One region of the Yersinia intermedia genome, then DNA from elsewhere that is predicted to be linked to it. Evidence: predicted binding sites of a transcription regulator. Region 1 holds the regulator's gene; each other region holds the start of a gene.

Region 1 (8,257 bases):
CTACCCGATGAAGCATTTTCAGGGCAGTTTCGCGCCGCTGTTGCTTACTGAGCCCGGCCAGTTGCAGGCCAAACTCCACATTGCTGACCACATCCCGCCACGGCAGTAAGCCCTCATGCTGGAACACCACTCCCCGTTCGGCACTCGGGCCGTGAACCGGTATATCATCCAGAGTGATGCTGCCAGCTGAAGGCTCCATAAATCCGGCAATTAGATTCAATAACGTGGTTTTACCGCAACCTGACGGCCCCAATACCACGACCAACTCTCCAGATGCGATTTGTAGTGACACATCCTGTAAGGCAGGTTTGCCCTGATATTCGGCCCACAGGCCGCGCACGTTTAGCATGATGGCTCCTAGGACTGCGGTGTGGCCTGCACTGCTTTCACAAAGCGGTCAGTGACGAAATGACTATAGTCACTGGCAACTTGTGGGATCTTACCTTGCTCTTTCAGGAACGCGGCCGTATCGCGGATGGCTTGATCCACCGGCTGACCCAGTTGCGTTATCTGCTCAGCCACAGGCAAGTAAGTATTGCCCTTCACCAATTCCGGCACTTGATCGGTTGAAACACCACTTAAGCGCGAAAGCTGTCCCAGATACTGCTGATTTTTCAGCCATTGTTCTGGTTGGGCCAGATAGGCACCCTGTGCGGCCAGTGCACTGCGGGCGAAGGCGGTCACCACCTCAGGATGAGCTTTGGCGAAATCTTTGCGCACCACCCAGACATCCAGGGTTGGCGCGCCCCATTGACCCACTTGAGCAGAATCGGTCAGGACGGTACCGGTTTTGGCTAATTCGTTAACGGCTGGAGCCCAAACATAAGCGCCATCAATGTCACCGCGCTGCCAGGCGGCGGCGATAGCAGGTGGCTGCAAGTTGAGGATAGTGACCTGATCCGGCTTAATTCCCCAATGTTTCAAGGCTGCCAGCAGACTGTAATGTGTCGTGGAGATAAACGGCACGGCGATACGTTTACCAATTAAATCTTGTGGGGTTTTAATGTCTTTCTTCACCACCAGCGCCTCTGAGCTTCCCAGTTGTGACGCCAGTAGGAAGACCTCAATTGGCACATTCTGGCTGGCAGCAACGGCTAATGGGCTGGAGCCGATATTACCAATTTGCACATCACCCGAGGCCAATGCCCGCACGACGCTAGAGCCACTGTCAAACTTGCGCCAATCCACATTGGCACCGGACAACTTGGCAAAGCTGTTATCCGCTTGTGCAACTTTTGCCGGTTCTGCGGAGGTTTGATAAGCCACCGTCACATCAACAGCATGTGCACTGGCGGCAACCAGCGACAGAGCTAACAGTGCACCACCTGGCCGTAAGAAGCCGCCTATTGCGGCGGTAATACTTGCAGAAGATAAGGTTATCGCCATGGTTCACTCCGCTGGGTTAACTGTGTTATTCGCTATTGCTGCGACCCTGAGCGCATCGGGCGCTCTGAGATAACAGTGTTACCTGAAGGAGTAATATGACAAAAGGAATAAAAAAATATTCTTTATTCCTTTGAGGAATAATAAAAACGTGAAGGAATTGTCTATGCGGTTAACTTAAATATCTATTTGGCCCCTCATGAAAATACGAGCATCACCGGCAATTAAGGTACGATCACCGGCTAAGGTGCAGAATAATTCGCCACCCCGCGCTGATATCTGCCGGGCGTGTAGTGATGACCTTCCCAGTCGCGCTACCCAATAGGGCATTAAGGTACAATGGGCTGAGCCAGTAACCGGATCTTCATTGCTGCCAAGGGTAAAGTAGCGCGAAACAAAATCCACTTCATCACCTGGCGCGGTCACAATCACTCCACGGCCGGTATAGGCAATTAGCGCAACAATATCGGGTTGTAACTGCCGTACCTGCTGCTCGTTTTCCAGTACCACTAACAGAGATTTTGCCTGCCATACCTGCTGAATATGGCTGCCAAGCAATGCCCTCAACTCTGCTGCAATAGCGATTTGGTCGGGCGGTAATGAAGGGAAATCCAGCGACAGTCGACCGAAGTTATCGCCATCGCGCTTGACGTACAAGTCACCGCTGGCACTGCGAAAACAGATATCCTGCAAGCCAGGATTAACGATACTGAACATCACATGCGCCGCCGCTAATGTGCCGTGTCCACATAAGTCGACTTCACGTTCCGGCGTAAACCAGCGGATGGCCGATTTATCTCCTTCATCCCAGACAAAACTGGTTTCCGGTAAATTAATCTCGGCCGCAATACTTTGCATCTCTGCTGCCGACAACGGTTTCTTCAGCAGATACACACCCGCCGGGTTGCCGGATAACCCTGCGCCGACAAAAGCATCAACATGAAAATAGTTATAAGCCATTAAGTAACCCCAGGGTTAATGCCAAATCAATAACACACAGGCTGCCGTCAGCAAGCCCATCGAGATATTAAAGCTAAACCAGGCGCGGCGGCTACGTAATAAACGACCAATCAAAGTACCAAAACCCAGCCAAATAATACCGGCCACCAGGTTCACCATAAACATACCAAGGCTTATCATTACGATAGAATGATTATAGGCGGCCCCCGTCATACTGAAGCTGGCGACTGACCCTAGCCCCATCAACCAGGCTTTGGGATTAAGGAACTGCAATAACCAGCCCTGATACAAGCGCAGCGGTTTTGGCGGTGCGACATTGGTTTCCAATTTCTCATAGGCAGAAGTGGCAATTTTCCATGCCAGCCATAGCAGATACAGGCTACCCAAAATTTTCAGAACCAGATGGAGGGAGGGGTAGATAAGAATCAGGCCACCGACACCAAAGGCCACCAGTAGCAACATGCTCTGCATGCCTAACATAATGCCTAACATCAGCCAGATAGAACGCATAAAACCGAAGTTAGCCCCCGCAGAGGTCAACAACATATTGTTCGGACCGGGGGTAATAGCTGCAACCCAGAGAAAACCTACCATTGAAAGAAATAAACTCAGCTCCATGAGACGGGTGCCTCCCACCCAAAATGATGCGCGATATACCCATGAAGCTAACAGTGTGTTATTGATCACACAAGAGCAACAACATGATTTCCATTCACTATATGCATGAATTATTTCGCCCACTGGCCGGAGCCAGTAATCCACATCTGCAAACACTGCTGCCACGGCTGGTCAGACGCCATGTGACATTGCAACCATTCTGGCAACGGCTGGAACTGCCTGATGGCGATTTTGTCGATCTGGCCTGGAGTGAAAATCCCGAGCTGGCGAGAGATAAGCCCAGAGTCGTACTCTTCCACGGTTTGGAAGGTAATTTTTACAGCCCTTATGCTCATGGTCTGTTAAGTGCATGGCAAGCCAAAGGCTGGCTGGGGGTGGTGATGCATTTTCGTGGATGCAGTGGGGAGCCAAATCGTAAGTCACGCATTTATCACTCTGGTGAAACAGACGATGCCCGCTTTTTTCTCCGCTGGCTGCGGGAGAGCTATGGTCAGGTGCCAACCGCCGCCGTCGGAGTCTCTTTGGGTGGCAATATGCTGGCGATGTATTTGGCGGAGCAAGGCAAGGATAGCCTGTTGCAGGCCGCAGTGGTGGTATCAGCACCACTGATGCTTGAACCCTGCGCTAATCGTATGGAACAAGGCTTCTCACGGGTCTATCAGCATTATTTACTGAACCAACTAAAGTTAAATGCCACACGTAAGCTTTTGCATTATCCCGGAAGCCTGCCTTTGGATCTGGCTCAATTGAAAGGATTGCGGCGAATCAGAGACTTTGATGATGTCATAACTGCTAAAATTCATGGTTTTAATGATGCAGTCGATTACTATCGCCGTTGCAGCGCCCTGCCGCTATTGCCGCAGATTACAACTCCGCTGCTCATTATTCATGCTAAAGATGATCCCTTCATGACCGCGGAGGTGATCCCAAACCTTAGCGACTTACCAAGCAATATTGACTATCAGTTAACCGAGCATGGCGGCCATGTTGGTTTCGTCGGTGGCTCATTGAAACACCCGCAAATGTGGCTGGAACAGCGAATTCCAACCTGGCTTTCCCCTTATCTGGAGCAACAGTAATGATAGTTCCCTGGCAGCAAGTTGACGGTGAAACGCTGGATAACTTACTTGAAGCCTTTGTGTTACGTGAGGGCACCGATTACGGCGAGCATGAGCGCTCATTAGCGCAAAAAGTCGAGGATGTACGCCGCCAGTTGATCAGCGGTGAAGCCATATTGGTGTGGTCCGAGTTACATGAAACCATCAATATTATGCCGCGCAGCGCATTTCGTGCCGGAGCAGAAGAGCAGCAATAGTCCTTTCGCCGTTAAGAAGACATTCGGTGAAACAGGGTGACAAGCCCGCCACTTTGCCCTAAAAATAATCATCAACGATAAAAAACAGGCAAGTACAGCCCGGCCACTGAAGGTCTAATTCCATGGAGTTACAGCTAATATGTCGACTAAACATCCGGTTATAGCCGTTACCGGCTCAAGTGGCGCAGGGACAACCACCACCAGCCTGGCGTTCCGTAAGATCTTTCAGCAACTGAATATTCGCGCAGCGCAAATTGAAGGTGACAGCTTCCATCGCTATACCCGCCCTGAGATGGATGCAGCCATCCGTAAAGCGCGGGATCAAGGCCGGCATATCAGCTATTTTGGCCCCGAAGCCAATGACTTTGGCCAGTTGGAGCAAAGTGTGTCGGAATACGGCGAACACGGTACTGGCCGCTCACGTAAGTATTTACATACCTATGATGAAGCAGTGCCATACAACCAAATTCCCGGTACGTTTACCCCGTGGGAAGCATTGCCACAACCTACTGATGTACTGTTTTACGAAGGGCTACACGGTGGTGTGGTGACGGAACATCATGATGTGGCAAAGCACGTCGATCTGTTGGTGGGCGTAGTGCCTATCGTCAATTTGGAGTGGATACAGAAGCTGGTGCGAGATACCGGTGAACGTGGCCATTCACGCGAAGCAGTGATGGATTCCGTAGTCCGCTCCATGGATGATTATATCAACTACATTACGCCGCAGTTCTCACGCACTCATATCAACTTCCAGCGCGTGCCAACCGTCGACACATCAAATCCGTTTGCTGCCAAAGCCATTCCGTCACTGGATGAAAGTTTTGTGGTTATTCATTTCCGTGGTTTGGAACAAATTGATTTCCCTTACTTACTGGCGATGTTGCAAGGATCATTTATCTCGAATATCAATACATTGGTGGTGCCCGGCGGAAAAATGGGGCTGGCAATGGAGCTGATTATGGCACCGCTGGTGCAGCAACTGCTGGAAGGGAAGAAAATCGGTTAATATCCTTCGTTCTTGAGGCCGCAGTATAGCAACTGCTGGAGAGAAAAAATAATTTGGCGCTATCCCAAGCCAAAGTAATTGGAGCTGCAGGTAGGCGGCAAGCGAACTCATCCCGATGAGCTTACATAAGTAAGTGATTCAGGTGAGCGAACGCAGCTAACAACCCTGCAGCTTCAAGTACGAAGGGTTTGCTTAGGCGATATCACGAATTTCAAAACTGTGGGTAATAGACGCCGCTTTACCCAACATCAGTGAAACGGAGCAATACTTTTCGGCTGACAACTCAACGGCTCGCTCAACAATTTTGTCGGTCAGGCCTTTGCCGCTGACAATAAAATGCAGGTTGATGTGTGTAAACAGACGCGGTGCTTCTTCACGGCGCTGCGAAGTTAATGACACTTCGCAATCGCGCACATCATTGCGGCCTTTTTGTAAAATAGAGACCACATCAATCGCACTACAGCCACCTGCCGACATTAACAGCATTTCCATCGGACTCGGTGCTTTGTCTCCGGCATTACCGTCCATCAACACCTGATGACCTGATGCCGATTCACCCAAAAATGTCAGCCCCTCAACCCACTTTATACGTGCCTGCATAACGCTTGCTCCCAGTTAAATTTTCTGATTAAGACTACCCTTTCATTTACAAACTGGCAATGTAACCCGACGTTCATCATGCTGAAGCGATACAACACAAGACACTGGCTTCATCCTGTGCTACAAACAGAACCGAAAGTGTTGTTTCTAGAATTAAATAGGGTAGCTTCTCAATACTCAGTGAAGGGTTTCTATCCGGTACGTATCTTGGCTATACCTTTCGGCAGTTGAGCAAATTAATATGCTACGAGAAAGTGTATTTTATAAGCACGCCGTACAGGGAACTCTGAGCCCTGTTAAGTTAGGCAGCGATAACAACAGAGGATAACAGCGAATGGTTCTCGGCAAGCCACAAACAGACCCGACTCTCGAATGGTTCCTGTCTCATTGCCATATCCACAAATATCCATCGAAGAGTACGCTGATTCACCAAGGTGAAAAGGCCGAAACGCTTTACTACATCGTGAAAGGCTCCGTTGCGGTGCTTATCAAAGATGAGGAAGGTAAAGAGATGATTCTCTCCTATCTTAATCAGGGAGATTTCATCGGCGAACTTGGATTATTTGAAGAAGGCCAAGAACGTAGCGCCTGGGTTAGAGCAAAAACCGCCTGTGAAGTGGCTGAAATTTCTTACAAAAAATTCCGTCAGCTTATTCAGGTCAATCCAGATATTTTAATGCGCCTATCTTCACAGATGGCGAGTCGCTTACAAATTACATCTGAGAAAGTGGGTAACCTTGCTTTCCTTGATGTGACTGGGCGTATTGCACAAACGCTGCTTAATCTGGCAAAACAACCTGATGCCATGACCCACCCAGATGGGATGCAGATTAAAATTACCCGCCAGGAAATTGGTCAGATAGTTGGCTGCTCCCGCGAAACCGTGGGGCGGATACTAAAAATGCTGGAAGATCAAAATCTGATCTCCGCACACGGTAAAACGATTGTCGTCTACGGCACCCGTTAATTCCCCCTAAACGGGTGTCGATACTGTCGGCACCCGTTTTTTAATCTTTTGTGATCAATAAATTTCTGGGGCCTTTATGAAATGGCAACGGCTGATTTATCGTCCTGAAGTTATTTATCGGCCCAATGTTAATTACGCGCTGCGCCAAACATTGGTTCTCTGCCTGCCCGCAGCATTAGGGTTTGCTCTCGGCGAACTTCGACTGGGTTTGATGTTTTCCCTGATACCCGCCTGTTGCAATATCGCCTCGCTGGATACACCACACCAACATTTTTTCCGGCGTCTGCTGGTCGGCGGCACGCTGTTTACTGCGAGTAGCTTCCTAACCCAGCAACTGCTGCTATGGGATATTCCATTGCCCGCCGTCATGCTCGGCCTGGCATTAGTTTTGGGGGTGAGTGGGGCGATTAGCCAGTTGAATAGCCATTTGTTACCGGCTGCCCTGATTGCTGCTATTTTTAGCCTCAGCATGGTGGGCCGCGCCCCGATCTGGCAAGCGCCTTTACTGTGTGCGGTGGGGACACTTTGGTATGGTGTGTTTAACTGGTTATGGTTCCGACTCTGCAAGGATCAACCGATCCGCGAACCCTTGAGTCAACTTTATTACTTGCTAGCCGATTATTGTGACACCAAATACAGCCTGTTTGCTCAGCACCTTGAGCCGGAAAAATCGATACCGCCGCTGCTGGACAAACAACAGGCGATTATGGACAAGATTAATCAGCTTTATCAGCAATTTAATCTGATTCATAACACAACGAAGAAAGAGCAGAAACGGTTGTTGGGATTGTTCCAAATGGCTCTCGATCTGCAAGAGCACATTACTGCGGCCCTGATTCAGCCAGAAAAAGTACAGGAGTTAATGGAGCAAACGCAGATTGAGGGGGTGATGCGCCGTAATTGCCAGAAAATCTCAGCCCAAATGCGCACTATTGCCAACGATATTCTCTATCACCACCGTGCTGCTGAACATTTTACTGCCGATGATGCTCTGCCAGAACTGGCAAACATCGCACAGGCACACCCGAACAACCCGGTCGCACAATTCTACTACTACCATATCAGCCATATTACCCAATTATTGAGTGACCGGCGGCCACTGTATGACCGTGACCTGATGTCCAGCCAACAATCACAGCCGTTCTGGCCAGCATTGATCAGCTATCTGTCGTTCAAATCAGGCGCACTGCGGGAAGCGGCTCGCCTGGGAGTGACACTGGCAGCAGGTAGCTATATCGGCAGTTTAATTCATTTACCCAAGCCTTATTGGATTCTGCTCACGGTGATGCTGGTAACGCAGAACGGTTATAACGCCACCAAGGTACGAATCCATCACCGTGCACTCGGTACCTTTATCGGGCTGTTACTCGCAGCTACCTTGTTGCATTTTCAGATGTCGGAAGGC
Region 2 (8,257 bases), 2.2 Mb from region 1:
GTTGTTACCAAACTGTGGATACTCGCCTTCAATGTTGAAGTCGATAGCCAGGCCATCAGCATCACGAATGGTGCTTACTTTGGCATATTTGATAGCAGACAGGGAGTCAGCAGCAACAGACAGACCTGCAATACCACACGCCATAGTACGGTAAACATCACGGTCATGCAGTGCCATCAGCGCAGCTTCATAGCTGTACTTGTCATGCATGTAATGGATGATGTTCAGCGCGGTAACGTATTGTTTAGCCAGCCAATCCATAAAGTGATCCATGCGTTCCATGACTTTGTCATAGTCCAGCACTTCATCCATCATTGGCGCTTCTTTCGGGCCAACCTGGATCTTCATTTTTTCATCAACGCCGCCGTTGATTGCGTACAACATGGTTTTCGCCAGGTTGGCACGGGCACCAAAGAACTGCATTTGTTTACCGACAATCATCGGGCTAACACAACAAGCGATAGCATAGTCATCGTTGTTGAAGTCAGGGCGCATCAGATCATCGTTTTCATATTGTACAGATGAAGTATCGATGGAAACTTTAGCAGCATATTTTTTGAAGTTCAGTGGCAGCTTTTCAGACCACAGAATGGTCATGTTCGGCTCTGGAGAAGGCCCCATGGTGTACAGGGTATTCAGGAAGCGGAAGCTGTTTTTGGTCACCAGAGTACGGCCATCAACGCCCATACCGGCCAGAGACTCAGTTGCCCAGATTGGGTCACCAGAGAACAGTTCATCATACTCAGGGGTGCGCAGGAAGCGAACCATACGCAGTTTCATAACCAAATGGTCAATCAATTCCTGCGCTTCAATTTCAGTCAGTTTACCTTCGTTCATGTCACGTTGAATGTACACGTCAAGGAAGGTAGACACACGACCGAAGGACATTGCAGCACCGTTTTGGGATTTAACCGCAGCTAAATAGCCGAAGTAAGTCCACTGTACTGCTTCACGGGCGTTAGTTGCCGGACCGGAGATATCACAGCCATATTTGGCCGCCATTTCTTTGATTTGAGCCAGAGCACGATGCTGTTCAGCAATTTCTTCGCGCAACTGGATAGTCATTTCCAGGTCTTTACCGTTTTCCAAATCATTTTGCAATGAATTGAACTGAGCCAGTTTGTCTTTCATCAGGAAGTCGATACCGTAAACGGCTACACGACGATAGTCACCGATGATACGGCCACGGCCATAGGCATCTGGCAAACCAGTCAGTACACCAGATTTACGGCAGTTCAAGATGTCTTTGGTATAAACGTCGAACACACCTTGGTTGTGCGTTTTACGGTAATCGGTGAAGACTTTTTTCAGTTGAGGGTCAAGTTCACGACCATAAACTTTGCAAGAGCCTTCTACCATTTTGATGCCGCCGAATGGGATCAGCGCACGTTTCAATGGTTTTTCAGTCTGCAAGCCAACGATGGTTTCCAGATCTTTATTAATATAGCCAGCATCATGAGATGTGATGGTCGCAGCTACGTCGGTATCGAAATCAACTGGCGCATGGGTGCGGTTTTCCAGTTTGATGCCTTCCATAACTTGCGCCCACAGCTTGTCGGTCGCATCGGTAGGGCCGGCAAGGAAGGACTCATCGCCTTCATAAGGAGTGTAGTTCTTCTGGATGAAGTCACGAACGTTTACACCGTTCTGCCAGTCACCCTTGGTAAAACCCTGCCATGCTTTGGCCAATTTTTCATTAAGTTCGGTCATAATGCATCTACCTTTTAATGTGAATTTCTTCGAAAACCAGACGTAGCGACCACATATTAATGTTGCTGGTCACCGCGCAGATAAATTACCCAGTAAGTCAACCCAACCAATAATCCGCCACCAATGATGTTGCCGATAGTGACTGGGATCAGGTTATCAATAATAAAGTTACTTACGGTTAAGTGAGCAAATTGCTCAGGTGCTGACCCTATGGATTGCCAAAATTCAGGCGAAGCGAAGTTTTTAATCACAATACCCATAGGAATCATAAACATATTTGCGATGCTATGCTCAAAACCGCTGGCAACAAACATTCCCACCGGTAAGATCATCGCGAACATTTTATCCATTATGGTACGGCCGGAGTAACTCATCCATACCGCCAGACAGACCATCAGGTTAGCTAAAATACCTAAACATACGGCTTCAATAAAAGTATGGTGCAATTTATGGTCGGCTGTTTGCAAAACATTCAGACCCCATTGACCATTTGCCACAGTATGCTGGCCTGCGAACCAAATAAGACACACAAAGAACAGTGCACCGAACAGATTCCCAATATAGACATTAACCCAGTTACATGCCAGTTGACGCCATGTAATACGGCCACTGGCTTTAGCAACAGTGGTGAGTACGGTAGATGTGAACAGATCACCTCCACACACTACCACTAACATTAGCCCCAGGGAGAAACAAATACCACCAACCAACTTGGCAAAGCCGAAAGGCACGCCTGCGGTACCGGTAGTCGCTGTAATATAGAAAACAAACGCAATTGAAATAAACACACCAGCAGTAATCGCTAAATAAAACGTTTTTAGCGGATGCTTGGTGGCTTTATAGACACCGGCATCTTCGGCTACTTTAGCCATTGCCGCAGGTAATAATGCATCGAAGGGGTTGTCAGCTTTCACACTAACTCTCTCTTAAGGGTTAATAAAGCACAACGAGATACTAGCAAAGCAGTATAGCGTGAAAATTGATATGGATCATATTGCGCGAGTTTAGTTCGCTGTAAAACACCATAAAATATAGGGATAATGGCCTTAATTAATTGATTTGTAAGTGAAAAAAATATTTTAAGATTTGCAAATATTTTTGATTGGACTGTTTTAAAGCCGTTGAGAACGTTAAGTAAAAAGGGTGTTTGTAGCTATATTTATTATTCTCGTTAATTAAAAATTAACTATTCATTCACCTGTTTGTCTATTTTATCCCGCAGCTAAATAATGTTTGTCTAAAGGTGCTATTGCGGCGTCAGAAAATAACGTTTTTTTATGACAAAAACAATTGTTGGGCACGGCGTTTTGTATTTATTTTCGTCAGGATTAATTGCAGTACTAAATTAAGCGGCGTTGCCAAAGGACAACGCCGTGAGTCGTTTTCTGCCGATTAGCATTTAGCTATTTGTCGGCAGAAAATGCTTACTCGCTTTTAGCCCAATAGCGGCGTTTAGCGGCCTGTAACTTTTCATAAGCCCCTAACAGTGCCTGATGAGCAGGTAACGCTTTCAGATCCTCATCAACACTGAACAGACCATTGAAACGATCCTCACTAACCATGGCTGCTGAAGCGGCATCCAGCGCCTCCTGACCATACATTTTCACAAAGGCGGTGTAATATTGTGCCGCTTCACGATCCGGCTCCTGAGTCAGTAACAACAGGGTTTGCAGGCAACGGTAATAGTTCGCCTGTTTTGCTGTAAAGACTGAAGAGTTAAAATCTTGCGTCCATTCAACCCAAATCAGCGCTTGTTCCAGATCACCGCCAGCTAATGCCAGCATGGATTTCAGCTCACCCACACGCAGGGTATACCAGCCGTTATCTTTACCTGAGGCGATACCCAACAGTTCACGCACGCGGGCGAAATCGTCCAACCCTTCGTCATCTAACTGCTGAATGAGTTCCAGATATTGCTCTGGCTGCCAGTCACTGCCTGGTAGGGCCAGCAGCGTGTCTCGCAGATGTACGCCCATGGTGTTGTTTGCCATCAGCAGATCTTCAGCGGGATAGATATCTGACATCCCCGGCACCAGAATTCGGCAGGCATAAACCCCCAAATGCTCGTAGTCAGCAATATACACTTCGGCATCTTCTTGCTTGAAGATAGCCATCAGGGTAGCGAACTCTTCTTCTGTGCTGCCTTTAAAGCTCCAGTCCACAAACGGGTAGTCGGCCTCGTCTTTGAACATATCCCAACTGATCAGGCCGCTCGAATCGATAAAGTGGGTTTCCAGATTGGTGTGCTCTGCCACCTCTTCGTCATCGAAGGTCGGCGCGGTAAAGACGTCCAGGTCTTTCAGGCTACGGCCCTGTAATAGCTCAGTCACGGTGCGTTCCAGCGCGACACCAAAGTCTGGATGTGCGCCGAATGAGGCAAAACAGGTACCATTTGACGGGTTAAACAGCACCACACAAATAACCGGATAAGCGCCGCCTAAAGAGGCATCGTAAGAGAGGATGGGGAAACCTTCCTCTTCCAGTTTAGCGATGGCTTCCACTACACCTGGATAGCGATTTAATACCGCCGCGGGGATTTCAGGCAAGCTGATGGATTCTGCAATAATGCGGTTTTTCACATTACGTTCAAACACTTCTGACAGGGCTTGTACCCGGGCTTCGTTTGCCGTATTCCCCGCAGACATGCCATTTGAGACATACAGATTACCGATAATATTCATTGGAATATAAACGGTTTCTAAATCTGACTGGCGGGTAAATGGCAATGAACAGATCCCGCGTTTGGCATTACCTGATTGCAAATCCACCAGATCACTGGCGACCAATTCCTGCTCTGGATCGTAAAACGCCAGCAGGCGCTCATCGAGAATGCCTTCTGGCAGCAAGTTATCTGCTGGGATTGGGAACCACTTCTCGTTGGGATAATGAACGAAATCACCTTCGGCAATGGCTTTGCCCAGATAGAAGTCAGCAAAGAAATAGTTGGTGGATAACCGCTCGAAATATTCACCTAAGGCCGAAGCCAGTGCCGCTTTTTTACTGGCACCTTTGCCGTTGGTAAAGCACAACGGGCAATCACGGTCGCGGATATGTACCGACCAAACGTGAGGAACCGGGTTAAGCCAAGAGGCTTCTTCAATATTAAAACCGAGGTCACTCAGTTTTTGCTGAAAGCGAGAGATTGAGTCTTCCAGCGCGGCGTCTTTGCCGGGAATAAAGGTTTGGGTCATTGTCGTCACTTTTTGGCGGTACTAAAAACGCGCAATCATACGGGGTTTTAGTTAATAGCTCCATGTATTCCTAAAGCGCAGCAAATGTCACAGTTTCAGTATGGATATTCCGCATAATTCACTAGCTTATAAATAACGGAGTCATAATGTGAAATCTATAAAGCTAACTGTCTTAGCCGGAATCTTAGCAGGGATCAGCGGTTCGGCCTTTGCTCTACCCAATATCACCCTATTGGCAACCGGGGGAACTATCGCTGGTGGCGGAGATTCAGCCACTAAATCTAACTATAAAGCCGGTAAATTGGGGGTTGATGCCCTGGTAAACGCCGTGCCGGAAATGAAAAAAATCGCCAATATTCAAGGCGAGCAAGTGGTTAATATCGGTTCTCAAGATATGAATGACGAGGTTTGGCTGAAGTTGGCGAAAAAAATTAATGCCGATTGTGCCAAAACTGACGGTTTCGTGATTACACACGGCACCGACACTCTGGAAGAGACTGCTTATTTTCTTGATTTAACGGTTAATTGCGATAAACCAGTGGTGATGGTCGGGGCGATGCGCCCGGCAACAGCACTGGGGGCGGATGGTCCGTTGAATCTTTATAATGCAGTGGTCGTCGCCAGTGACGCCAATTCAGCTAAACGCGGTGTGCTGGTGGCGATGAATGACCAGGTGCTAAGTGGTCGCGATGTGATGAAAACCAATACCACCTCGGTGCAGACATTCCAGTCACCTAACACCGGATCGTTAGGTTCTATTTATGACGGTAAAGTAAATTATCTGCACCAACCAGCACCAAGACAACCCGCTTTTGATATCAGCAAACTGAGTGAATTACCAAAAGTTGGTATTATTTATAACTATGCCAATGCTTCTGATTTACCAGCTAAAGCACTGATTGCTGATGGCTATAAAGGGATTGTCAGTGCCGGTGTCGGTAACGGTAACCTTTATCATTCTGTCTTCGATACGCTGGCGACAGCAGCACACAATGGGGTTGCTGTTGTGCGTTCATCTCGCGTGCCTACCGGGTCTACTACGGAAGATGCAGAAGTTGATGATACCAAATACGGATTTGTTGCATCTGGCTCACTCAATCCACAAAAAGCGCGTGTGTTGCTGCAATTGGCATTAACCCAAACGCAAAAACCGCAAGAGATCCAAAAGCTGTTCCACGCATATTGATCCAATAAGTCTTTGACGGGGGCTTCGGCCTCCGTATTGGGTTGAGACACTGCACCATCAACGGGCAAAATGAGTTATCTATCGTGCATTAAGACCTTAGTTCGATAGCTTTTGGTGAATAATTCCAAATTAATGGCATGATAACGCATAGCCTGCTATCGCTGAGGTTGAGCGTTTCTCTCTTGCCAGTGAATAACCGTTGCAGCAGGCGGACTCGGATGATAAAACCGAGTAATGATAACGATGGCAATCTCAGTTGAGTGTGGTGAGGGGAAATGACACAAGTTTATAATTTTAGCGCAGGGCCTGCGATGTTACCGGTTGAAGTTTTACGTCGTGCGGAACAGGAATTACGTAACTGGCATGGCTTGGGGACGTCGGTGATGGAAATCAGTCACCGTAGTAAGGAATTTATTCAGGTTGCTGAAGAAGCAGAAAAAGATCTGCGCGATCTGCTACAAATCCCGGCCAATTATAAAGTGTTATTTTGCCATGGTGGTGCGCGCGCGCAGTTTGCCGCAGTGCCACTAAATTTGCTCGGCGACAACAACAGTGCTGATTATATTGACGGTGGCTATTGGGCACACAGTGCAGTCAACGAAGCACAAAAATACTGTGTTCCTCACGTTATCGATGTCACAACCCACGATAATGGTCTAACGGGTATTTTGCCGATGAAACAATGGCAGTTGAGTGATAATGCTGCTTATGTACATTATTGCCCGAATGAAACCATTGATGGGTTGGCTATCAATGAAGAGCCGGATTTTGGCGACAAGGTTGTCGTTGCCGATTACTCCTCATCTATTCTTTCTCGCCCGATTGATGTCAGTCGTTATGGCGTTATTTATGCTGGCGCACAGAAAAATATCGGCCCAGCGGGCCTGACAGTGGTTATCGTGCGCGACGACTTGTTAGGTAAAGCTCGCACTGAATTACCATCGATCCTTGATTATAAGGTGCTGGCTGATAACGATTCCATGTTCAATACGCCGCCAACCTTTGCCTGGTATCTCTCTGGCCTGGTGTTTAAATGGCTGAAAGAGCAGGGCGGTTTGGCTGAAATGGAGAAACGTAACCAGGCGAAAGCTGAACTCTTGTATGGTGCGATCGACAAGACCGGCTTCTATCGCAATCAGGTGGCTCACGCCAACCGCTCTTGGATGAACGTACCCTTCCAAATGAAGGATGCCTCCTTGGATAAAGTGTTCCTTAGCGAGGCACAAGAGCAGGGTTTGCAAGCATTGAAAGGCCATCGTGTTGCTGGCGGAATGCGGGCTTCGATTTATAATGCGATGCCAATTGAAGGCGTTAAAGCCTTAACAGATTTTATGGCTGACTTTGAACGCCGCCACGGTTGATTGCTCTGGGCGGATGTTTGTCTGCTCCGACTGAGTTATCACCCTTATTTAAAATATATTTATTTGTCATATACCGTAAATAATTCGAGTTGCAGGAAGGCGGCAATTGAGCGAGTCCTCGGAGCTTACACAAGTAAGTGACTGGGGTGAACGAAGACAGCCAACACCCGTGCAACTTGAAGTATGACGGGTATAACAACAGCCCCGACCTGTGCGGGGCTGTTGCACATAGAAGACTGGAGAGTGCTTTTCCCATGCTGGAATCCCTGACTTTACAACCCATTGCCCTGATCAATGGCACCGTTAACTTACCCGGTTCTAAAAGTGTTTCTAACCGTGCACTTCTTCTGGCAGCGCTGGCCGAAGGGACAACCCAGTTGAATAACTTGCTAGACAGTGACGATATTCGCCATATGCTCAATGCGTTACAGGCATTGGGAGTTAATTTCCGTCTTTCTGCTGATCGTACCCAATGTGAAGTAGATGGTGTGGGCGGAAAGCTGGTTGCCGACCAACCCTTGGAACTGTTCTTAGGTAATGCGGGCACGGCAATGCGCCCATTGGCTGCGGCACTTTGCTTAGGTAACAGCGATATCGTATTGACCGGTGAACCGCGTATGAAAGAGCGGCCAATTGGTCATCTGGTTGATGCCTTGCGTCAGGGTGGAGCGCAGATTGATTATCTGGAACAAGAGAACTACCCGCCGTTGCGTTTACGGGGTGGTTTCCGTGGTGGAAAACTGACCGTTGATGGCAGTGTCTCCAGCCAATTTTTGACGGCATTACTGATGACGGCCCCCTTGGCTGAG
Region 3 (8,257 bases), 2.0 Mb from region 1:
AACAAAATCATTGTAATAAGAGTGTTTTGCGCTTAGGTATTTTATCCACATGAATACCAAAAGACAAATAAACTAAAAACATACTCGAAACTTTATTATATATAATATCAATGGCTGCTTATTAGTTTTAATTAATATCATCATAATCACATTTAGTTCAATGAAGAAAACGAGGGGCCATCACCGCCCCACCCTTAATTTACTCGCCAACCCGCGACGATAATCAGCATTCCAGCCAGAGCGACACCTGCTCCCACCCAATCGAACAGGGAAAGTTTCACGCCATCGACTACCCGTAGCCAAATTAATGCGGTCGCAACATAAACGCCACCGTATGCGGCATAAACACGCCCACTGGCCGCAGGATGGAGTGTCAATAACCAAACAAACAGTGCCAGGCTGCCTGCGGCTGGAAGTAGCAACCAGAACGTCCCGCCTTTGCGTAGCCACAAATAGGGCAAGAAGCAGCCCATTATCTCAGCCAGTGCAGTAACAAAAAACAGTAGCGACGTCTTTAACATAGCCAGAACTCTTGATATTGCCCCTAAGGCAAATATTTAAAATTAACATTAGGTTACTCTACATCTTCCCTACGGCGCTGTCGCCGACTGGTTTATATACTGAAAGCAATGATATAATTTTTTATCCGCTAATAGCGTGTCAGTAAACTACATGATGATTAAACATCACCGACTCATAAAGGACTTAAGACGATGAAAATAACTAGCCTGCCACGCCTGATAAGTGCGTTTCTGCCGCTAGCCTTGGTTATGTTTGCCTGGCAAACACCGGCCTTGGCACAGGCAACCAATTGCACCCAAGGCAGTACCTGTGTTTCTGTTGGTGGTGGCAATGATTCGATGTCCAAAGAACAGGCTCGCCAAAGCCAACAGCAATGGGATGATACTCATCGCCTGCGCAATAAAGTTAACACTCGGGTTGAAAAGAACTTTGATAAGTTTGATCGGGCTGAAGATGCGAAAGACAACTGTGACCGCAGTGAAAATTTGAACGCCTATTGGGAACCTAACACCCAGCGCTGCCTGGATCGGCTATCAGGCCGCCAGATTAATCCGTAATGAGTGGCTATGGTTCAGATTTACTTGAGGTTATGAGAATCTGGGCTATCCTTTAGGCACGGCTTAAGAATCAATATGTTAGGCAAGCTATTCATCCACATAAGGATTTTATGATGAAAAAAACGCTTATTATCAGTACATTGTTGTTATCGCTGGCCCCTATGGCTGCACTGGCATCTTGTGAAAGTGTGAAAGCAGATATCACACAGAAGATCATCAATAATGGAGTGCCTGAATCCGGTTTTAAACTGGATATCGTTCCTAATGATCAAGTTCAGCAAGCTGGCGGTCAGGTGGTCGGGCATTGCGAAAATGACAGCCAGAAAATTGTTTATACCCGTATAACCGACAGCGAGTAATCTCGCCGTCACCAGTCTGGGTGTGCCTTTCGGTGCACCCTTCTGTTTTATCAAAAATTTATTTCTGCATTTCTCAATCTTTACTGGTCATTCATTTGATGACAAGTAACAATTGATGACAAATTACACTCTCTGCGCCAACTTACCTATCAATCACCAAAGTATGGGGTTTACCTCAATATGTCAGTCAGTAGCGTTGCATGAAACGGCCTGCCCACCTGTATTACTATCGCGCCATGCTGCGCCGTCTGCTGATTTCGGTGATGCTCGGAATGATGGCAGCCTTGATTGTTTGGTTATTTCATCAGGCAATGTTGGGATTGGAATGGCTATTATTTGCCCGAACCGATGGTAGCCTGGTGGCCGCAGCCTCTTCTATTACTGGCTGGCGACGCGCATTAACCCCGGCATTAGGCGGTTTGGCCGCCGGTGCTCTACTTTGGGGATACCAACGTTACCAGAATCAAAAAACCAGTAGTGCACCAACCGACTACATGGAAGCCATCGAGATCGGTGACGGCCGGTTAGATGTTTCCGCCAGTCTGGTCAAGTCCCTCGCTTCATTATTAGTTGTTTCCAGTGGTAGCGCGATTGGTCGTGAAGGGGCAATGGTGCTATTAGCCGCCTTGTTTGCGTCCGTTTTTGCTCAGCGCTACGCCAAACCTAGCGAATGGAAGCTTTGGGTTGCCTGCGGTGCCGCTGCCGGGATGGCCAGCGCCTATCATGCGCCGCTGGCGGGAAGTCTATTTATTGCAGAAATTCTGTTTGGTACGTTGATGCTGGCCTCACTTGGACCAGTAGTGATCGCCGCCGTCAGTGCATTGCTCACTACCAACCTGTTACACGGTGGTCAGGAAACGCTTTATCAAGTGCAAGCGCTGCCATCACCGTGGCCAATACAATATTTCCTTATGGCACTGTTAGGGGTGTTAGCTGGTATCAGCGGCCCTTTGTTTTTAAAAGGTATGGCCGCCAGTGGGCATGCCTTTCGCTCACTTAATCTCTCTCCTCCGCTGCAACTTGCGCTGGGGGGGATAATTGTCGGGTTACTATCGCTGATTTTCCCCGAAGTCTGGGGCAATGGCTACAGTGTGGTGCAGTCACTGCTAACGACTCCGCCAGGGGTTCTATTGATTGCTGGCATACTCATATGCAAATTGTTAGCGGTGTTAGCCAGCAGCGGATCAGGTGCTCCGGGCGGTGTATTCACCCCGACACTGTTTGTCGGGGCTGCTTTGGGTATGTTATGCGGGCAAATGTTCGCCTGGTGGCCTGTTCTTGGCGACAATATTGCATTATTAATGGCGCTGACCGGCATGGCGACCCTACTGGCCGCAACCACGCACGCCCCTATCATGGCGGCATTAATGGTTTGCGAAATGACGGGCGAATACACCCTACTCCCTGGGCTACTATTATCTTGTGTTATTTCGACAACAATAGCTCGATGGTTACGCCCCACCTCGGTATATCATTCGCGCTAAAATAGGCGATCAATACAATAGCAGCTAACCATAATTAATAACGGTATAAATTAATTATCTGCCGATCGCAGTCAGATCTAAATATTTTGCCAGAGGTTTTTCTTCTGGATGAGGAAGATAAGGTAACTGCCCTAATTGTGGGGCTGGTAACCGTTCGCGAAGCATAGCAATTGTTTCGGCGTAATGTGCTAATCCGGGATTAATTCGATTCGCTACCCAACCTAATAACGGCAATCCATCATTGATAATGGCTTGTGCTGTTAATAATGCATGGTTGATACAACCTAATTTAATTCCGACAACTAAAATAACCGGTAATTGTTCTTGAATCACCCAATCAGAATAGAATCGCTGGTCATTCATCATAACTTTCCAGCCACCACATCCTTCGACCACAACCGTATCGGCTTTGGCGGATAAACGTTGTAATCCGGCCGTCATTTCACCGTAGTTAATCAGCGTATCGGTACAAGCATGGATAACATCCCCTTGCAGGGGAAACGGATTAACCTCCTGATACTCAAGCATTATAGATGATGAAGCTTGTAAGATAAGCGCATCTTGATTACGCAACCCATCAGGCGTCTCTTTACTTTCTGTCGCTACCGGCTTATAGCCTACCGCTGTTCTGCCATTTTGGCTTAAGGCCTGAAGTAAGGCCCGTGACACTACGGTTTTACCGACAGCAGTGTCGGTACCCGTCACAAATACACGCGTTAACATAACAATACTCCGCAATCTGGCCACTTAGACTCAAGTCTTTCCGCCTAACATTAGCGAAATTGGCAACATGGATAAAAGTCTAGGCGATGCCGACAACAGACAGCTTGCGTTAGCGCAAGATTTTGCCGAACTGAGAGAGGTTTTTAACGGATAACACCAAATAATAGGAGGAATACATCGTACATACCCACTAATAATTAACCCATAATTACTAATGTTAATACCTTACCCTTGCAGTAACTTAACCAGTAATGAACCGTTATATAATGCTTCTTTCACTAATGCAGCACCTGGCATTGTGCCCTGATTAAAAAATGCCGTTGGTTCAACCAGAATATTTTCACTGTAAGCGGGTAATGCCTGCTGGCGAATACATGATGCAATTGCCGGATGTAGAATAGATGCTGCTTTATTTAATGGCGAACCCACCAGGATTTTTTCTGGGTTAAATAAATTGACCATAATGGCTATAATTCGCCCAACGCTGTGGCCAACGCCTAAAATAATATCTTTCGCTAACTGATCGCCCGCCAGCGCCGCATCACATAAAGACTCAACATTTAGTGGCGAGCTGTGTAATAGCGAACTCATTGAGCCATTTAATCGTTGCTGAGCAATTTCGAGGATATTCTCAATACTGGCTACTGTTTCGAGGCAGCCGTGATTGCCGCAATAACAGCGTTTACCGTAGGGATCAACCTGAGTATGACCAATCTCCACCACACTGCGGCTGCCTGCATGCAATACCCTACCGGCAGTGATAACACCGGCACCAACGTTATGATCAATGACCACTTGAATAACATTCTGACATCCGCGTGAAGCACCGTACAGCGCTTCAGCCATAGTCCAGGCGCAGATATCGTGTTGTAAATAGACGGGTAATCCCGTTCGTTTTTCTAGCTCTGGGCCAAGAAGCATCTCATTAACATCATAAAACGGCATTTTATGCACAATACCTGCCGGTGCATCAATGATGCCGGGCATAGTAATCGCAATCGCAGTCAGCCTCTCGAGCTTGCCTTGATGCCGGATAAAGAATTGATCAACTTCACTGAGAATACGTGTAAGCAGAGGTTCAGGATGACTATCCGGTAGCGGAATTTGATCCTCAACCACCAGTTTGCTACTGAGATCGCGCAAGGCGAGAGTGATAGAACCGCGACTAATGCGCCCGGAGACATAATGCCAGGCATCGGTATCAAGAACCAAACCAATTGCAGGCCGCCCACGGCTACCAACATCTTGATATTCTGTCTCTTTTACCAGATGAGCTTCAACCAGTTCCCGCACAATCTTGGTAATACTGGCTGGGGCCAGTTGCGCCCGTTTAGACAGTTCAATCCGGGATATCGGGCCGAACAAATCAATCAGCCGATAAACGGCTCCTGCATTGGTCTGCTTGATTTGATCAATGTGCCCAGGTTGTCCATCCGTTATCACTGAACCGGCTCCTTCTCTGCCAACCGAGTATTTTTCGCGCTTCTAAATAAAGATTATCGGCTATGTTGGGGCTTTTAATATATGGCGTCAACTATTTGATTAGTTATGTGATTTACTGCACATAATCACCAGTTTTCCAAGGGCTACTGGTGGTTATTTATACGGAGTCAGCGGGCTGATGTCGCTTGAGTATCCTGTACCATCAAGCGAATCAATGCTTCTGCCGGTGCGGTTACCGGGCGATTCTTATGATTAACCAGCCATACCTCGGTGGTGGCATCAGCCTCAGCTAAAGGCAGATACTTAACCCCATCCACTTTTACCCGCATGAATGAGGCAGGCAATATTGATACGCCCAAACCAGCGGATACCAAACCAACGATGGTCATCGCCTCTCCCACTTCTTGCGTAATATAAGGCGTGATACCCGCGCGGGTTAATAGTGCGAGGATTTCGTCATACAGCGCAGTACCCACTTCACGCGAAAAGAAAACAAAGGGTTGTTCTGCCAGTGAGCTGAATTTAACACTCCCTGAAGGTAAATTCGCTAAGGGACTTTCTTCGTGAACAACGGCAACCAAAGGTTCACGTAACAACAACCGATATTGTAATGCCTCCGGCAGCCGTGTATTGCGCATTACGCCAAGATCAAGCCGCCCATCCAGTAAAGGTTCAATTTGCTGTCTACTGTTAACTTCCCGCATCTTGATATGCACTTGAGGATGCAGTTGCCGGAATGCCTGTAAATTTTTAGATACCGTGCTAATAAAAGGTGCCGATGAAGTAAAACCGATAGTCAGTTCACCGGATTCGCCGCGATGCAAACGCCCCGCTTTTTCTGATGCCGAATTCACTTGGGCTAAAATTTGGTAAGACTCCTTTAAAAACAAGGCGCCGGCTTGGGTCAGGCTGACATTACGGTTGTTACGTGCAAAGAGTCGGGCACCAATTTGCTCTTCCAAACTCTGAATTTGCTGGCTGAGTGGCGGCTGAGAAATGCGCAAGCGCTCTGCCGCTCTACCAAAGTGCAATTCTTCTGCTACGGCAATGAAATAACGTAAATGTCTGAGTTCAATACTCATTGCGCTCCATTGATATGTTTAAAGTCTCATTTCTAATGATTAATATATTAGACATAAAACTTGGCTATTTCTATGCTCTTCTTATTGAGCTAAATAGTGGCTAGATCGAAACAGACAGTCTTTAATTGGGTTATTGATAAGGAAATACCGTGACCACCTCTTTGCGCACTACGTCCACCGTAGCGCCGACATCCGCAGCAAATGATGATGCAACTTCGTTAGCTCCGCCCCCCGAAGTTACACGTTTAACTAAACGACCATATATTCAACGTGGTACACCCGAATTTATCCGTGTGACTCTGGCTTTCTTTTCAGCAGGATTAGCTACATTCGCCCTGCTCTATTGTGTACAACCCATCCTGCCACTGTTATCTCAAGACTTTAATATCTCACCTGCGGGCAGCAGCTTATCGCTTTCTGTCGCCACTGGGATGTTGGCGTTCGGCCTGATGTTTACTGGCCCACTTTCCGATGCCATTGGACGTAAGTCGGTTATGGTCGTTGCGCTAATGCTGGCGGCTATCTGTACTTTAATTTGTGCCTTTATGACCAGTTGGCAAGGGATTTTGTTGATGCGGGCATTGATTGGTCTGTCCTTAAGCGGCGTTGCCGCCGTGGCTATGACCTATCTCAGTGAGGAGATTCACCCGAGTTTTGTCGCACTCTCCATGGGCTTGTATATCAGCGGTAACTCCATCGGAGGGATGAGTGGCCGCCTGGTTACGGGCGTGCTGAGTGACTTCTTTTCCTGGCGTATTGCACTGGCAGTTATTGGCTTATTCGCTTTAGCTGCCGCCTGTATGTTTTGGCGAATTCTTCCGCCGTCTAAACATTTCCGGCCAACATTATTACGGCCAAGAACGCTGGTGATCAATTTCAAGTTACACTGGCGTGATCCCGGTTTGCCACTGCTGTTTGCCGAAGGCTTTTTGATTATGGGCAGCTTTGTCACCTTATTTAATTACATTGGATATCGTTTGCTGGCTCAGCCTTATTATATGAGCCAGGCGGTGGTGGGGTTATTATCAATCGTCTATCTAACGGGTTCTTATAGTTCACCGAAAGCAGGTTCGCTCACCAGCCGATATGGTCGTGGGCCAGTATTATTAGCCTCAATATGCATGATGCTGATGGGTGTTATTATTACCAGCTTTACCCCTGTGATTACGATTTTGTTCGGCATGATGATATTTACTGCTGGCTTCTTTGCCGCCCACTCAGTTGCCAGTAGCTGGATTGGTCGCCGCGCTCGACGCGCGAAAGCGCAAGCCTCATCGCTCTATCTATTTTGCTACTACGCTGGTTCTAGCGTGGCGGGAACATTAGGCGGCATCTTCTGGCTTAATTTAGGCTGGACTGGGGTTGTGGTATTTATTACGACACTTCTGCTGTTGGCACTGTATGTTGGGCAACAATTACGTAAGTTGCCAGAAGCCGCACGAATTTAATCTTTAATTATCGAAATAAAACCGACAGGATAGCCAAACTATAATTTGACGTCCTGTTGGGTATGTACCTATTATTAATATGAAACTTAATACAGAGTTACGATTGGTTAGCGTGTAAATTAAGTACCTAACGTATTTAGGGATTTTTACGAAAATATTTTCTTCATTTATTTGATTTCAGGAGTTCATATGGCAAGTCACTTCCTTACTCTTTGGGACATACTGGCGACAACATTTTCAATTTTCTTCTTTATTGCTTACTTACTGATTCTGTTTCAAGTCATTTCTGACCTTTTTAGAGACCATGAGTTAAGTGGTTTTTATAAAGCGATATGGATTATATTTCTGCTCTTCATCCCACTCTTAACCTCTCTTTTGTATCTTGTTACCCGAGGCAAGGGCATGGCGCAGCGTTATCGCGCTACGGTACAAAAATCTGTATCTGAGACCAATGATTATATCCGTCAGGTTGCGGGGAAATCACCAGCAGAACAGATTACTGATGCCAAAAAATTATTGGATGAAGGAACGATAACCGAAAGCGAATACCAGCAGTTGAAAGCCAAAGCATTGGCTTGATATTTGCCTCATCACAAAAGGCTAAGTGCCATTTATCCGGCCATTTAGCCTTTACTGTCG

What was found. The regulator CRP, encoded in region 1, controls carbon source genes, mostly activating them, when cyclic AMP is high. The targets are predictions, from matches to a motif close to ATGTGANNNNNNTCACAT.
Region 2: the regulator CRP is predicted to act here: its motif matches at 2,688-2,705, upstream of focA (formate transporter FocA).
Region 3: the regulator CRP is predicted to act here: its motif matches at 5,194-5,211, upstream of mlc (sugar metabolism global transcriptional regulator Mlc).

What each region holds. Positions count from the first base shown of each region.
Region 1 is NZ_LR134116.1:4,379,155-4,387,411, forward strand. Features, by position in the region: gene tauB (taurine ABC transporter ATP-binding subunit) at 1-349, opposite strand, end outside; gene tauA (taurine ABC transporter substrate-binding protein) at 358-1,386, opposite strand; gene EL015_RS20145 (PhzF family phenazine biosynthesis protein) at 1,561-2,343, opposite strand; gene EL015_RS20150 (LysE family translocator) at 2,359-2,961, opposite strand; gene EL015_RS20155 (hydrolase) at 3,063-4,040, shown strand; gene EL015_RS20160 (YheU family protein) at 4,040-4,276, shown strand; gene EL015_RS20165 (phosphoribulokinase) at 4,416-5,285, shown strand; gene EL015_RS20170 (OsmC family protein) at 5,478-5,885, opposite strand; gene crp (cAMP-activated global transcriptional regulator CRP) at 6,220-6,852, shown strand; gene EL015_RS20180 (YccS/YhfK family putative transporter) at 6,929-8,257, shown strand, end outside.
Region 2 is NZ_LR134116.1:1,793,516-1,801,772, forward strand. Features, by position in the region: gene pflB (formate C-acetyltransferase) at 1-1,710, opposite strand, end outside; gene focA (formate transporter FocA) at 1,767-2,624, opposite strand; gene ycaO (30S ribosomal protein S12 methylthiotransferase accessory factor YcaO) at 3,135-4,901, opposite strand; gene ansB (L-asparaginase 2) at 5,050-6,087, shown strand; gene serC (3-phosphoserine/phosphohydroxythreonine transaminase) at 6,363-7,448, shown strand; gene aroA (3-phosphoshikimate 1-carboxyvinyltransferase) at 7,703-8,257, shown strand, end outside.
Region 3 is NZ_LR134116.1:2,350,099-2,358,355, forward strand. Features, by position in the region: gene EL015_RS10740 (YnfA family protein) at 195-521, opposite strand; gene EL015_RS10745 (DUF1283 family protein) at 714-1,079, shown strand; gene EL015_RS10750 (DUF1161 domain-containing protein) at 1,193-1,438, shown strand; gene clcB (voltage-gated ClC-type chloride channel ClcB) at 1,639-2,922, shown strand; gene bioD (dethiobiotin synthase) at 2,977-3,645, opposite strand; gene mlc (sugar metabolism global transcriptional regulator Mlc) at 3,871-5,088, opposite strand; gene EL015_RS10770 (LysR family transcriptional regulator) at 5,256-6,170, opposite strand; gene EL015_RS10775 (MFS transporter) at 6,320-7,618, shown strand; gene EL015_RS10780 (SHOCT domain-containing protein) at 7,808-8,197, shown strand.